Regions from separate parts of the Pseudoalteromonas sp. SG44-1 genome, predicted to be linked through region 1. Evidence: riboswitches for the same ligand, from Rfam matches in the RefSeq annotation. Region 1 holds a riboswitch; the other holds the start of a gene.

Evidence for each region. A riboswitch is a leader RNA that binds a small molecule or an ion and turns the genes downstream of it on or off. The one in region 1 is predicted to bind lysine.
Region 2: it holds a riboswitch for lysine, as region 1 does, so the genes downstream of both, lysC (lysine-sensitive aspartokinase 3) here and dapA (4-hydroxy-tetrahydrodipicolinate synthase) in region 1, are expected to answer to the same signal.

The regions. Positions count from the first base shown of each region.
Region 1 covers NZ_JACJEW010000036.1:9,825-17,980, reverse strand. The annotation lists gene H5187_RS16030 (PLP-dependent decarboxylase) at 1-907, opposite strand, end outside; gene H5187_RS16025 (2,3,4,5-tetrahydropyridine-2,6-dicarboxylate N-succinyltransferase) at 907-1,647, opposite strand; gene dapA (4-hydroxy-tetrahydrodipicolinate synthase) at 1,663-2,547, opposite strand; lysine riboswitch at 2,680-2,873, opposite strand; gene H5187_RS16015 (DNA-3-methyladenine glycosylase I) at 3,064-3,765, shown strand; gene H5187_RS16010 (YdiU family protein) at 3,774-5,189, shown strand; gene H5187_RS16005 (OmpA family protein) at 5,653-6,717, shown strand; gene acnB (bifunctional aconitate hydratase 2/2-methylisocitrate dehydratase) at 6,994-8,156, shown strand, end outside.
Region 2 covers NZ_JACJEW010000052.1:17,650-25,805, reverse strand. The annotation lists gene H5187_RS18695 (zinc-ribbon domain containing protein) at 1-367, opposite strand, end outside; gene H5187_RS18690 (biotin/lipoyl-containing protein) at 373-777, opposite strand; gene H5187_RS18685 (sodium-dependent transporter) at 915-2,237, opposite strand; gene H5187_RS18680 (4'-phosphopantetheinyl transferase superfamily protein) at 2,391-3,134, shown strand; gene lysC (lysine-sensitive aspartokinase 3) at 3,111-4,514, opposite strand; lysine riboswitch at 4,592-4,763, opposite strand; gene nhaD (sodium:proton antiporter NhaD) at 4,878-6,125, opposite strand; gene H5187_RS18665 (hypothetical protein) at 6,304-7,584, shown strand; gene H5187_RS18660 (condensin complex protein MksE) at 7,590-8,135, shown strand; gene H5187_RS18655 (ATPase) at 8,135-8,156, shown strand, end outside.

The sequences.
Region 1 (8,156 bases):
GCAATAAATGATTAATACCGCCGCTTAAGATCACTTGTTGTTGGGCATAGTTAAGTTTTCGCTCAACGACAGGTGTTGCGTAATGACCGCATTCGCCCACAGCATAACGGCCAAGCTCCATCCAGAGTTCTTGTACGCCTGCGGCATTCTTAATGTCAGCTAATGCATCAATGAGCGCATCCCAACTTAAGGTTGGTGCATCAAGAGTGTAAGGAATACCTAAACCACCGCCTAAGTCGAGTACTTTTAAGTGAATACCTAAATCGTTGGCAAGCTTTGTTAACGGCGTAATCATTTGTGTCCACAGCTCAGCGAGTTTGTCGCTGCTAAGCATGTTGCCCCACTGAAAAATATGCAGACCGTCAAAATTAAGCGCTGGGTAGTCGCTAGTATTTAGCGCTTGCCATTCATCGCAACCTAAACCAAATGGAGTAAGGCTATCGCCACCAAGTGGGTTTTTTTCCCCTTCAGGCCAGCGTAATTGCACTCGCAGTAATACCTGTAACTGACAGTTTTGTAAGCTTGCTTGCTCGTTAAGCCAGCGTACTTGATTAAGGCTTTCGGCAACAAAGGTACGTACGCCGCGCGCAATAAAGTGTTTAATTTGTTTTGGGCTTTTGGCAGGCCCTGTATTGAGCACGCGCTCGCTGTTAATACCTTGAGCAAGTACTTGCTCAAGTTCGCCCTTGCTTGCCACATCAAAGTTAAAACCCGCGTTATCTAAGCTTTGAATGACTTTAGATAATGGGTTAGCTTTTACGGCATACCACAGTTTTACCTCAGTTTGCGTCACTAACCGCGTTAAGTGTGCGTTTAATGTATCAAGGTCGTAAATAAAAAAGGGTGTATCAAGCGCAGTTGATAGCTCATCAATGGCGGTTTTAACTGGCGTGCTCAAAAAGCTCATTAACGTAAAACCTCTTCAAGCAGCAATGATGCATCACTTTGTTCATCACGGTATTTTACAATTAATGCACACGACATACTTAATCCTTGCTCGCGAGCCCAAGTATTAGAAGCTGGGCGAGAACCTGGAATAACAATCGCGTATTCAGGAATAGGCTCGCCTTTAGCCAGCTGGCGCTCATTAACACAGTCATAAACAGGAATAGTTGCTGATAAGCGTACACCTGGTGCGAGCACCGCGCCTTTTTTCACTACTACGCCTTCAACAATCACGCAACCTGCACCGATGAATGCATCGTCTTCTACCACCACCGGGCTTGCACCAATAGGTTCAAGTACACCGCCTAGTTGTACTGCAGCGCTTAAATGTACATTTTTACCTACTTGCGCACACGACCCCACTAACGCGTGGCTATCAACCATAGTGCCTTCGTCGATAAAGGCACCAATGTTTACATATGCTGGTGGCATAATAATCGTGCCCTTAGCAACGTGTGCGCCACGGCGAACGCTTGAGCCACCAGGTACCATACGCACTCCAGCATCGGCTGCAAAACCTTGTGGTGCTAAATTGTGTTTATCAACAAAGCCACCTGGAAATTCGGTATTAGTGCCATTTTTAAACGCTTCTAAAATACCTTGTTTTACCAGAACGTTAGCATGCCATTGGCCGTTGTCGTCTTGTGTTGCTGCGCGCACAGCGCCCGATTCTAAATTATTTAGTAGTTCTAACCAGCTCATTATAAAAACCTGTATTTAATGCCAAGATAAAATGGTGTTGTTTGCGTTGTTAATACAATCAGTTTGCGTTAACTCAAGATGCGTCAAAGGTGGACGTAAGTACGGGCTGTTAATTCGCCCTTGTAAATGCATCAATACTTTGACGGGGATAGGGTTTGCGACAGCAAACAAGCTTTGAATGGCTTGTGACCAGTCGGCAAATAAATTGGGGTGTTGACCGCTGAGACTTCGTTTTACAAACTCATGGGTTTGCACAGGCCATGCATTAGCAGCCACAGAGACTAAACCTTTTGCGCCAGCCTGGGCAAAGTAAGGCATCAGTGCATCGTCACCGCTAAAAATAGCTAAATTAGGTGCGACTTTTCTAAAACCTTCAAATTTAGTAATGTCGCCACTGGCTTCTTTGAGTGCCCACAAGTTTTTATGGTCTTTCAAGTTGCTAATTACGGCCGATGGAATATCAACAGCACTGCGCCCTGGTACGTTATAAAGCATGCAAGGATGTTTACTGGTATTAAGTAAGCTTTCAAACCAATGTGTTTGGCCTACCACGCCGGGCTTAGCGTATAGGGGAGTGCCCAGTAAATAGCTATGAATGGGTAACTGATTACAGTATTCAACCCAGGCAATTTGTTGCTTTAGATTTATACCGCCTACTGCAACCATCAGCGGTACTGTTGGCGTTAATTGGCACACGTGTTCAACAATCGCTTGTTGCTCTTTGAGTGTTAGTGCGAGGCCTTCGCCGGTGCTACCAAGTAATAAAATACCATTGTCAGCCACTTGCTGCTGTGCAACTAACTGATCAAGAGTGGCATAGTCGACTTCACCAGCGTCAGTAAATGGCGTGACGAGTGCCGTCCACAAAGGGTAGTCATTTAAATTGAAGTTATTGATCATCTCTCACGAACTTATAAGTGATTCGAGGAGTTAATAAGCTTTTATGATTGGAGCCACATTAACGTCGTTCGAACTAATAATTCGAAGAGCGAATGGGCTTAATATAATAGGGCGCTATGGCCTTATTACGCTAAGACCAGAAGCTCTCCACCAAATATTTTAACAGCCAAGCTGTTATTGGTGACAGTCGCTGGGATTCAACCCAGTCGCCCGAAGTAAAACTTCACAAAAAGTGTTACTTCTCGGCGTTAATTCCCCTCACGTATGATCACTGGAGTGTGTGCTCCTCACATACGTTACCTGAATAACGCACCTCTTCTAGCCCATGGTGTAAGTTTTATCGTTTAAAACTCAAACCTTTAATAGGGGTAATGCGAAAGATTAAAGCATTTTAGCCGTCTAGGTGTCAAGGCTGGATATTTTTAAGTTTATTTTTAGCTGCAATGTGCTCCTGACATTTTTTTACAACGTAAATAGCGTTACAGTAAGCGTAATAACAAGCAGTGGTAGTGAGTAATGGAAAAATTTCAAGATATATATCAACGAGCGGCACAGCGAAAAGGTAGCGAAGTAATGTTACAGCAATTACTTGTTGCCCCTCAAAATGCAAAGCAATTAACTGCTTTACCTGATGATGCATGGCTTGAAGAGTTTACCCGCAAAATTTTTCAAAGTGGTTTTTATTGGTCAGTGATCAACAATAAATGGCCAGGTTTTCGGGAAGTATTTTGGGATTTTAGTGTGGCTAAATTATTAATGATGCCGCCAGATATGCTTGAGCAAAAAGCCACCGATGAGCGAATCGTTCGTAACTTTAAAAAAGTGCAAACGATCCCAGAAAATGCGTATATGATCCATGAAGTGGCAAGTGAACATGGCAGTTTTAGTCAGTTTATTGCAGATTGGCCGAGCGACGATATTATTGGTTTGTGGGGGTATTTAAAAAAGCATGGGGCGCGTTTAGGTGGTAACACCGGCCCTTATGCATTGCGAACCTTAGGGAAAGATACTTTTTTATTATCGCGTGATGTAGAAAGTTATCTCCGTGCTCATAAAATAATTGATGGCGGTTTACAAACTAAAAAGTCACTTGCCAACGCTCAACATTTTTTTAATGAATTGCAGCAACAAAGCGGATTAAGCCTACAAGAGCTCAGTCTGTTAGTTGCATACAGCGTGGGCGATAATCGCGTTGGTATACAAACAACCCAAGCTTAAGGAATACTATGAAATTAGTTGCTCGTTACACCCAGATTGCTGATGATTTTGCTGTGGCTGATCAGCCAAGTGCTGTTATTGCTCCAAACTTACTGCTGTGGAACGATACGTTAGCTAGGCAGCTTAATATTGAGGTTGTCACATCAGAACGTGCGGTAATTTTTTCTGGTAATCTTAATAACAGCGATGTTGCTGCTGTGGCATTAGGTTACTCAGGGCATCAATTTGGACATTTTTCACCGCGTTTAGGTGATGGGCGAGCACATTTATTAGGGGCTGTCACTGATCAGCAGCAACAGCTTTGGGACATTCAACTCAAAGGTTCTGGTGCTACGCCATTTTCACGTGGAGGTGATGGCCGTTGTGCAATCGGTCCTGCGGTACGTGAATATATAATGAGTGAGGCAATGCATGGGCTTGGCATACCGACGACACGTTGTTTGGCAGTTGTTGCCAGTGGTGAAACAGTTTACCGTCAACCACCACAACAAGGAGCCATTGTTACCCGCGTTGCTAGTAGTCATATACGTGTCGGTTCGTTTCAGTATTTAGCTGCGCAAGGTGACGTTACTGGTTTAAAAGCCTTAGCTGATTTAGCTATTGAGCGTCATTATCCTGAGATAAAGTCTACGGGCTCTGCGCGTTATTTGGCATTTTTAAGTGCGGTAATTGAAAAGCAAGTTAGCCTGATTGTTAGCTGGATGCGCGTTGGTTTTATTCATGGAGTAATGAATACTGATAATACGCTCGTCAGTGGTGAGACCATCGATTATGGCCCTTGTGCAATGATGAATCAGTTTGATTTTGATACTGTATTTAGTTCTATTGATCGCCAAGGTCGCTATGCTTTTGGCAATCAACCTAATATTGCTAATTGGAATTGTGCACGTTTAGCTGAAAGTTTAATTCCTTTAATTAGCGATGACGAAGAGCAGGCTGTTGAGCTATTAAGCCCATTAATAAATGGTTTTGCTGAGCAGTTTCATCAAGCCTTTACACAGATGTGGGCGAAAAAACTGGGCTTTGATGGTCATCAAGATGGCGATGCTGAATTAGTATCCGAGTTATTAACTTTACTGAAAACCCATCAGCTTGATTACACCAATACTTTTGACTCCTTAACAGAATCATTGCAAGGTCAGACTGCCATTCCGAGTGACTTGGCTGGTTGGTCTATTAAGTGGTTAGCCAGAACAAATACGCAAAGCTATCAGCTGATGCGCCAAGCCAACCCACGCTTGATCCCGCGTAATCATATTGTTGAAAGCATAATACAGCAGTATGAAAGTACTGGTGAAAGCAGCATGTTAGATGAATATTTAACGGCCTTGAGGTCGCCTTACCAATTGTTGGCAAGCCCTGCATTTTGGTACTCCCCGCCTGTTGATGGGGATACTAATTACCAAACATTCTGCGGAACATAATAACGCAGTGCTGATTGTTAGGCGTATTGTTCGTAAATTGAGCGACGATTAATGAATTGATGTGACTTATACATCCAGATCTTTAGTTAAAAGCTGTTATTTATTAATAATTATAAGAAATAAATATGCTTAACTACTTGTTGATTTAAAATTAACCAATATAATGCACTCATTAGCTTAAGCATTTAAATTATTAAAGCCAAAGATATTAGAAACGTTGTGGCTGAAATTGCAGTGATAGCAATTACAATGCTGACAATCGATAGATGTGCAAGTTAGGTAAAGTTTTTTATCTGAACTATAATGTAGGGCGCTTTATTTTAATAAATAGTTAAATTGCAAAATATGCATTTAAATATTTTCGTTAAGTAATGATTAACTAAAGATACGGTACTCTATGGTTAAACTTATTGAGCTAGGGTCTCTTAGCTACAATTTTAATTGTGAAAATGGGAAGGAAACAATGAAATTAAAATCACTTACTATTGCTTTAGCACTAGCTGCAACTAGCGCTTCAAGTTTCGCTGCTGAAAAAGAAGGTTTCTTTATCGGTGCTTTTGGCGATTATTACGATGCTTCATGGGAAAATGTCCGTGGAAGCGCAGGTACTAACGTTGATGATTCAACTGGTTGGGGTGCAGAAATTGGTTATCGTTTTAACGATTACTGGAGTGCACGTCTAGAATATGCTGATATGGATTTTGACATTTCAAATGCAAATCCTGCCATGAACGCAACAAGCATGGACGGCGACCGTTTAGGTATTGATGGTCTTTATCACATCAACGGCGGCCCTTTCTATGGTATTTTCGGTCTTAAGAAAATCGATATTACAGAAAACCTAACTTTTGCTAATCTAGGTGCTGGTTACCAACATTATTTCACTGATAATTTCGCATTTAATGCTGAAACATCTATTTATCAAGGTCTTGACCGTGGTTACACAGATGTAGGTGCTAAACTTGGTCTTAGCTATTTATTTGGCAAGCAAAGTTCAGCTGCTGAGCCAGTTAAAGCTGCTCCAGCTCCAGCTACAGTAGTACCTGTAGCAGTTGCCCCGGTAGATAGCGATGGTGATAACATCCCTGATGCAGATGACCAATGTGCAAACACACCAATGACAGATGCTGTTGATGGTACAGGTTGTACTTTATATGAAGACCGTGAAGTAACTAAAAGCTTGTTAGTAACATTCCCTAACAACGCCTCAAAAGTTGCTGGTAAATATGACAGCGGTATTGACCAAGTTGCTAGCTTCTTAAAAGAGCATACAGACACAACAGTATTACTTGAAGGTCATTCTTCAGCTGTTGGTAAAGCTGAGTATAACAAGTGGTTATCGAAAAAGCGTGCTGATGCAGTTGCTGCTAAGCTAATTGCTGATGGCATTGCTGAAGATCGTATTACTACTGTTGGTCTAGGCGAAGAGCGTCTTAAAAATACAGACAACACACCTGCTGCACACGCGGAAAACCGTCGTGTAGAAGCACACCTTAAGTCAATTGAGCGCGTGAAAGTTAAGCGTTAATAGCATTTGATTTATTAAAAACCCAGCAAGATGCTGGGTTTTTTTATGCCTAAAAAATAGCAATAATTCGCAGTTAATTAACATTCATGTGAATGGTTTTTTCCTAATTGGTTATTCACAGTATTTATAATGAGTATAGAATTTTGCTTGATTGCACGGATTTTCATCTATATTTAAAAGCTTTATAATTAATCGTCAGAATACTATAAGTATTGAGTAATTTTTCGCGAGAATGTGTATTACTGAATACTTTCACGTCACCAAGAGGGCAATATTGTGCTAGAAGATTATCGTAAACACGTAGAAGAACGTGCCGCGTTAGGTATCGTACCAGCGCCATTGGATGCTCAGCAAACGGCTGATCTTATCGAGCTAGTTAAAACACCACCTGCAGGTGAAGAAGAGTTTATTTTAGACTTATTAGTAAATCGCGTGCCGCCAGGTGTGGATGACGCAGCTTACATCAAAGCTGGCTTTTTAGCCGCAGTTGCTAAAGGTGAGGCAACTTCACCACTAATTTCAAAAGAAAAAGCAGCTGAACTATTAGGCACAATGCTTGGCGGTTACAACATCGCCCCCATGATTGAGCTACTTGACGAAGAAGCGCTTGCGCCAATCGTTGTTAAAGGTCTTGCAAATACGTTATTAATGTTTGATGCATTTTATGACGTTGAAGAAAAAGCAAAAGCGGGTAATGAATACGCTAAGCAAATTATTGAATCTTGGGCTGCTGCAGAATGGTTTACCAATAAACCTGCGGTTGCTGAAAAAATCTCAGTTACGGTATTCAAAGTAACAGGCGAAACAAATACTGATGATTTATCACCAGCGCCAGACGCCTGGTCACGTCCTGATATTCCATTGCATGCTTTAGCAATGCTAAAAATTGAACGTGACGGTATTACACCTGATAAAGCTGGTGAAGTTGGTCCAATTACACAACTTGAAGAACTAAAAACGAAAGGCTTACCACTTGCCTACGTAGGTGATGTTGTTGGTACTGGCTCTTCTCGTAAGTCAGCAACTAACTCTGTACTTTGGTTTATGGGCGATGATATCCCGTTTGTACCAAACAAGCGTGTTGGCGGTGTATGTTTAGGTAATAAAATTGCGCCAATCTTCTTCAACACAATGGAAGATTCAGGCGCATTACCAATCGAATTAAATGTTGATGAACTTAACATGGGTGAGCAAATCGATATCTTCCCTTACGAAGGTGTTGTTAAGCGTCATGGTACTGATGAAATTATTTCTACTTTTGAACTTAAATCTGAGGTAATTTTAGATGAAGTTCGTGCTGGTGGTCGTATCCCACTAATCATTGGTCGTGGTTTAACTGACAAAGCGCGTACATCTCTTGGCTTGGGTGCAACAGATGTATTTAAAGTACCAACAGCAACAGAAGTTTCTGATAAAGGCTTCACACTAGCGCAAAAAAT
Region 2 (8,156 bases), on a different contig from region 1:
TAATGATTAAGTTTGCATAGATAATTTGCAACTGGTTTATTGCACGGCTTTTCTTTCTGCATTCAAAGCACTTGATCGCATGTGCATCAATCCAAAACTTTAATTCTTCAAACCAATATTGCTGCTCTTTAGCAAAAAATATAAACGCTCTATGACAATCGACACATTGCTCTTCTATATCAACATAGAGTTGCCTTGGATATAAACTGTCACATTGTTTTTCGATAACTGCGGGGATTGCCGTCTCAGGGAAGTAATGAACACTTTTATACCACCAAAAGGCATTCTCGATTTCTTGCTTTGTATAACTATTACCAGAGAGGATTGGCTCGCTGCCATATCTTGGGTGGTTTACATAATTGGTCATCTTAGCTATTTACCCAGCACAAAAAGGATGGCTAAAGCGCCGACTGCTAGAGCAATAATTAAACTTTTATTTAGTTTACTCAACCAAGGAGAAACAATAACGTCATTTTCTGAGTCGTTTACTCGCGGTTGAGGCTGTTGAGCTGTTGGTCTTGCTGGCAGTTCGCTGTCTGCAAGCTGCTGCAAAGTCATTACAACCTGTTCAGGATTAACATGGTCGCCATTTGCAATCGTTATATTCTCAATAATGCCACTGCAGTCGGCCATTATTTCTAAAACAACTTTTTCAGTTTCAACATCAAATAACACATCACCGGCATAAACGAGTTGGCCTTCACTAACATAAAGTTTAGCGATATCTGCTGTGTTTATTGAGTCTGGAAGCGTGGGGACTTTAACATCTATGTTCATAATTCCTCCCTGGATATAATACCAATCGACTTAAATATTTAACCATTTATCTGTCGCTATAAATGGTCAGTAACTTAAAACGATTGGTACAACACTATATATTAACAATTAAAACTAAAAAACTGAAAGCTAAATTATCAACCAAACGCGACATTAGCGAACACGGCGGTCATCAGTATCGGACACACATAACGTATGTACTGAGCAAACCAATAACGCATGCCACTTGCAGCCTCATTTAATTGATTACCACGGCGCCACAACCACCCTACAGTGATAAAGTAAAATAAGCCCATAAGCGGTAATTGATACTGAGTCAGTACCATGATCACTAAACCAAATAGCCAATCAAAATTGAAAATAATCAACGATGACGCGGCTAAAACCGTTAAGCTCACTAAAAACGTCGCTTTTTTACGCTCTACTTGATGGTTTTCAACTAAAAAAGCCACTGGAATTTCAGTGGATGAAATAGTCGATGTGAGCGATGCAATCGACATAAGTACAAAAAACAGTAAACCAACCAATAAGCCAATTTCGCCCATAGTATTAAATAACTGCGGTAGAATTGCGAAAATTAGTTGCCCTTCTCCCACTAATTTTCCATCACTAAATACTTGCACGCCATTGTGCTGCGCCACGTAAATTGCAGGAATAATTAATAAACCCGCTAAAAAGGCAACCCCTGTATCAAGTAACGCTACCGACGCGGTTAACCGCGGCAAATTAGCATCAGGCTGCAAGTACGAGCCATAAATCATCATACAACCGACACCCAGTGACAGTGAAAAGAACGCCTGTCCCATTGCCGCAATAATTAAACCTGGGTCGAGTATTTGGCTAAAGTCTGGCACTAAATACGCAGCAAAGCCTTCACTTGCGCCATCAAGCGTGGCTATATAAGCAATTAGCACAACGAGTAACACCAATAGCATCGGCATTAACCGTCGCGACCATGTTTCTATGCCAGATTTAACACCTTTGAGAATAATACTCGCAGTGAGGATCAGCATCAGTGGTGTAAATACAAAATTACGCGCCATCGAATCCGTGTGCAAAAACGTACTGACGGTGGTAAATCCAAAAAAGCTAGCAATGGGTTCAAGGGCATAAGCAAGCATCCAACCTGCAACAATTGAGTAAAAGCTCAGCATCACAATCGCACCGGCTAAACCTAAATAACCAGCAGCAGCGCCTACTTGCGGTGCTTGCTCTTGCCATGCTTGTCTAAGTGCTTTAACCGGATTAGCTTGCGCTTTATGGCCTAAGTACAACTCAGTGTATAAAGCTGGCAAGGCTAAAAAAAAGATAACTATAAAATAGACTAGTAAAAACGCGCCGCCGCCATGATTTGCCGCTTGCGTGGGAAATCCCCAAATATTACCTAATCCAACTGCAGCGCCAGAAGCTGCTAAAACAAAGCCAAGGCGGCTTTGAAAACCATCACGCAATTGTGCCATACATCTACAAATCTGTTATTATTTTTCATTATTGTGAATTAAACCATATTTAACTCTCACAGAGTAATAAATTTGCCTTGGCTTAATTAACCAGCGCACAACCGCACAAAATATAAACATGTTTGTTCTTTTATCACTTTAATTGTGGATTTTATGCCTGCATTATTTTTTCAACAGCAACTCGTTATCACCAAACACAGCGTGCAGCCATTCAATGCGAATACTATTTTATTATTTGATGCCCAGCAGTTAAATGTTGATGAATTCGATTTAAACGCACTATTAAGCCCATTTGAACTGACGGTGATCACCCGTAGAAAAAGTTACAAAGCCAAGCAAGAATATTTAGCCACTCGGCTACTGCTTAAGTATTTGGTAAAACAAACGATGCCACAATTTCGTGATCTAGCAAATAACCATATTAGCTCTGAATTTGACCAGCAAAGCAGTAAATTACTGCTACATATAACTGACAGTGACACTGTATTGCGTAGTTGTTTATCCCACTCTAATGGTTTTGTCGGTGCTGCATTAAATGTAGAACGAATTGAATTTGGTTTTGATATTGAAAAAATAAACCTGAAGCGCCCATTTGCAAAGCTCGCTAAGCATTTTTATCATCTTGATGAGGTAAATTTAATAACGCAAGATCAGCAAAGCGCAGAACGATTTTTTAGAATATGGACCTTAAAAGAAGCACTTGCCAAAGCCACCAGCCAACCAATTGCAAAATTACTCAGCCCCAATGTATTTACTGAACTTGAGCGAGCAAATTTAACAGCGCTGAGTTGTCAATATCATGAGTTTGATATTAGTGTGGTAAGTGACAAGAGCACTGTCTGGCAGTGCTCTGTGGTAAATTCTACCGCCCAATTACGCGGCGTTTTGAACTTCTAATAAACGGCTGTGGATCGCTTGCACAACAAAGTCTGACTCGCTCTGCTCCACTAAAAAGCACAGGTTATGTTTACTTGCGCCATGACAAATTAAGCGAATATTAAAATCGCTTAATACATTCATTAAGTTAATTTCTTGCTGACGTAATTGAATTTGTGAACCAATTAATGCCACTAAGGTTAAGTTGTTCTCAACCGACACGTGGCAAAACTCCGCTAACTTATCAAGGCATTCTTGATCAAGCTCAGGACGCGAGGCATTTGGCGCATTATCTAAAGTAATTGCAACACTTATCTCTGAGGTAGTTACCAAATCAACCGAGATATTAAACTCACTTAAAATTGTAAACACGTGGGCTAAAAAACCACTAGCCAAAAGCATTTCGGGGCTTTTTAAGGTTAACAATATTTGATTTTTACGCTGCGTGACAGCACGAATTCCGGGGATTTGTGATTTCTCACGTTCGATCCAGGTACCACCACGTTCAGGCTCACGGCTAGAACCAACAAACACACTAATATGGCTGCGGCTCGCAGGTAAGATAGTTGCCGGATGTAATACTTTCGCCCCAAAGGTAGCCATTTCGGCCGCTTCATCAAAACTTAAACGCGCAATCGGCGTAGCCTTAGCACATAAGCGCGGATCGGTGCTAAAAATGCCCACGACATCAGTCCAAATGTGCACGCTTTTAGCGTTTATAGCTTCGGCCAGTAATGCCGCACTGTAATCTGAACCACCACGACCAAGTGTGGTAGTTTGACCATGCGCGTCACTGCCTATAAAGCCTTGAGTTACAATAACCTGTTCAGCTAATAACGGAATTAAATGCTCTTTTGCGGCCATTGCTGTTGCAGCTACATCTGGGGTTGCTTTAGAAAACTGGCTGTCGGTTTTTAATACCTGTCGCACATCAAAACGCACCGCATTTAAGCCATTTAAACGCAGTACCTGAGTAAATAAATAGGATGATAAACGCTCACCAAAGCTCAATAACTCATCATGTTGTTGCTTTGATTTTAGTGGCTCACTGGCAAGTGACTTAAAAGCTTTAATGGTTTCATCAAAGCCATGAGCTAAATCAGCATCCAATGACAGCTCATTTAAAATAGCTTCTTGAATAGCAATAACGCCAGCAATGTTCTCATTGCGCTCATCTGCTGATAAATCTTTTTTACATAAGGTCACAAGGTGATTAGTCACTCCTGCGCTGGCACTTACGGCCACTACTCGTACGTTGTTATCGGCTACAATAATTTCACTGCAACGGCTCATCGCTTCAAAGTTAGCCACACTGGTGCCACCGAACTTTGCGACTACGTAGTCTGATTTTTGATTTTGTGCTGACTGTTGCAAGTTAGTTGCAGCTAATTGGGTATTCATGTCGTCTCCTTTTGTGGCATTCATACCACGATAAAACAAGAAGAACTTGGCAAGGGGGTGCTCGATAAGAAAAGTCCACTGCCAGAAGCTCTCCACCTAATTGGTGACAGTTTTGAGGATTCAGCCCCATAAACCGAAAAACCACTGTGACGTCCAGTTGCTTTCCTCGGCGAGTACTTCCCTCCTTAATGATTACAGGCATACGTCGCCTAACATTAAGTACCTAAGTACCGCACCTCTTCTGAATGTTAGATTAATTACGTAAATTATTAGCAATTAAATAACAAAACCCGCTATTAAGCGGGCTTTGAAAGTTATCGTTTAGACGTCTAGCTGTCAAGTTGTTTTAAATAATAAAAGCAATTAAATAAAACTACCTGCTAAATACGATCCCATATAACCAATTGTATAAGCGATTAATAAATACACCGACATACGTAAATAACTCATAAAGGTAAGCGCTTTTACTTTACTCATAGCGATAATACCGGCAGCCGAGCCAATAATAAGCATGGACCCCCCCACCCCAGTTGCATACGTAAACGACAACCATTGTTGTGGACTCATCACTATTTCAGCTTTAAGTAACGCAGCCGTTAGTGGTACGTTGTCAACCGCAGCTGATAATATACCCATTAAATAATTAGCGTATTGTGCTGGCATTAACTCGTAAAGGTGAGTGAACTTACTGAGCATACCGACTTCTTTCAGGGCGCCTACAAGTAATAATACGCCAACGAAGAACAGCAAGGTGTCGTATTCTATTTCGCGAATATAATCGATGATTTTTTTATTCACATCTTTTTTGCGCATTAAAAATTGCGCTACTAAAAACATCAACGACAAACCAAATAAGAAAGTTAACAAAGGCGGCACATGATAAAGCACGCTTAACGTTAATGTCCCGACAATCGTTGATAAGAAAATCACTGCAATAGTGATATCTGTTTTCTCAATGCGACGGTCCTCTTGTTTGGTAAACTCAACTTGGCCGTTGAGCCCAAATGACAGCATAATGGCCAATAGCGCCACGCTAAATAACGCAGGCACAACCAACAATAGCAAGTGACCAATGGTAACTTTGTCATCAAGGAAAATCATCAAGGTAGTAACATCACCGGTAATTAACGACACTCCGCCCGAGTTCACACTAAAGATGATAAGCGTAGCGTATTTAATTAGCTTTTTCGGATCGAGTTTTAACGACATAACCACCGCAAGGGAAATTAATGTGGCTGTGATATTGTCTGAAATCGACGAAAATAAGAAGGAGAACCCGCCAATCAAAAACATCAGTTTGCGTTCGCTAATAGCACTGGGCATTATCTTATGCACAATATTTTGGATAAAACCTTTGGAGTTCAAATAGGCTACAAAGGTCATTGCAGCCATTAAAAACAACCACAGTGTGGCAATCTCTAAAATATTGTGGTCAAGTTGATGTTGTACGTTTTCGGGGCTTTGCCCGTGAAGCGGCGAGATAAATAAGATAATCCAGCATAAAGTACCAAAGAAAAGCGTGGTTTTGGCCTTGTTTACATGGATAATATCCTCTATAACGATGAGCACGAATGCTAGCGTTATCAGGGTTAGGATAATTGCAGTTACCATGGTGTTTGAACAACCTTTATAAAAATGTAAAAATTGTATGTTATGAGCCGCAGGACGACACGGCGCGCAGTCTAGCACCAAAGAATGTGTAAAACTATTGTCAATTTGCTTTTCTACGACTAATCGCTGAGGCCTAACAAGCCGGCTTTACAAGATAAATTAGGATTTTTGGAGTTTTATGATCCCAGCTAAAAAGTTGCTAAATACCCTAACAGAGCACTGGGGAATGTTAGAGCTGCTATTTAAACGTTTTAAAATGGCTGATTTCAGCCTAAAAGACGTGCAAAATGCGATCAAACAAAAACAACCTACGTGGTCAAATGAGCGCATTTACAAAGAAACCAACCGCCTTTTAAACCAAGATATTATTATTCCCTTGGCTAAATCGTCACAACTTGAAATTAACCGTGCAATTGCAGATTTTGCCACTTTTTTATTGCAGGAAGAACATTTAGGCTTGGCGCAAGAAATTAGCGTGCTGGTTGAAGATTTAGCCCGTTTGGGTAACCGTTTAGACAATGCCGGTAGTATTGAAGACTACGACGAGATGCGCCGTTTTAGCCGCATTATGGATGATCGGGTGCGTAAAATAATGAAACTATTTGCCCACAACGAAAATGCCATTTTAAATATTGTAGAACAAGCAAAAGCTAATAATGCGGTGCAATCATTACAAAAGCGTTATCAAGCGGTGATTGAAGCGTTTGATGAATACATTGAACCAATGCTTGAAATGGTTGATATTCGTGGCGATTTTCATGCTTGTTTTAATACCATCGAAACACAAATCAGTACGCAAATCGAATATATTGAACGCAGCGGTAAAGCTTATCAAGATAAACGCATGCTTGAACGATTACGTACCCGAATTTTAGAAATGCATTTAGTTGGTCGCGAAAGCCTGCGTAAAAGTGCCGATATGCTAATGCCACTGCGTGAAGAGTTGCGCCGTAATAATATGATCACTCGTCAAGCAGCTAAAGTACTTGGTTTAGTACGTAAAAATGGCGTTGATAATATGCTCAGCGCCGTACAACCACATTTTGTCTCTGACACGCAGCGATTCTCATTGGGGCAACAGCGCCATATGGTCGCTTATATGGCTGCACTTGTTGAGTTTGAACACAGTGAATACGAACTTCCTGATCAACAAGATGTGCCTGCTTTTGTTACGCCAAATATTCCAGATTACAATAATGTTAAAGCAAACTTTAAAAAACGCTTCAATGCTAAACGTAAAAAGCCACAACCATTATTGACCTTTTTAGAGCAAAGCTACCCCGACCTTGAAGCCGACGAAATGCTGTTTTTATATCAAAAGCTGGTAAGTGACACCGATATTGAAATCAATCAAAGCGATGAAAAAATGCGCGTAAAAATTGCCGGGCAACATTTTTCTCTTTTCCCTTTTAATTCTAAGCCTGTTGACTCTCAGCAAACACCAACAGTGGATGAGTAACCGTTATGACACAGATAAATTTAGATGAACTTAGTCATCTACAAGCAATTAATAAAAAATTAGTCACCGGCTATCACATTAGCGAACAAGACACCGTAATGTGGCAAGAGCTTGATCAACAAATTGATCATTACCGCGCATTATTCAGCGCCCTTGGCCACGATTTACAACATGACAGCCGTGGTTTTTATTACTTTGCCAGTGATGAAAGTACACCCAATATGGGGAAAATTTCCCGCGCGATTGCCTTAACCATTTATATCTTAATTGAGCACTATGCAAACTCAGGTAAAGACCCAATGCGTGCCTTATTTGATGAAGTGAATGATTTAGAACTGATGCAAACTTTAGTGCAAATGAACAAGCACTTATTTGATCAACTCGAAATTTTTTCAGGATCAGACCTACGTAAAGACGTGTACTTACGCATGATTCGACTTGGCCTTGCCCGTGAAGTAGAAGGCGGCTTTATGCTGCAAGCACCTATCTACCGTTATATTGATGCCTTAATGGAAGTAAACGAAGAAACCTATATTGGAGAGGACGAATAATGAAAAACCTATACGGCCTCA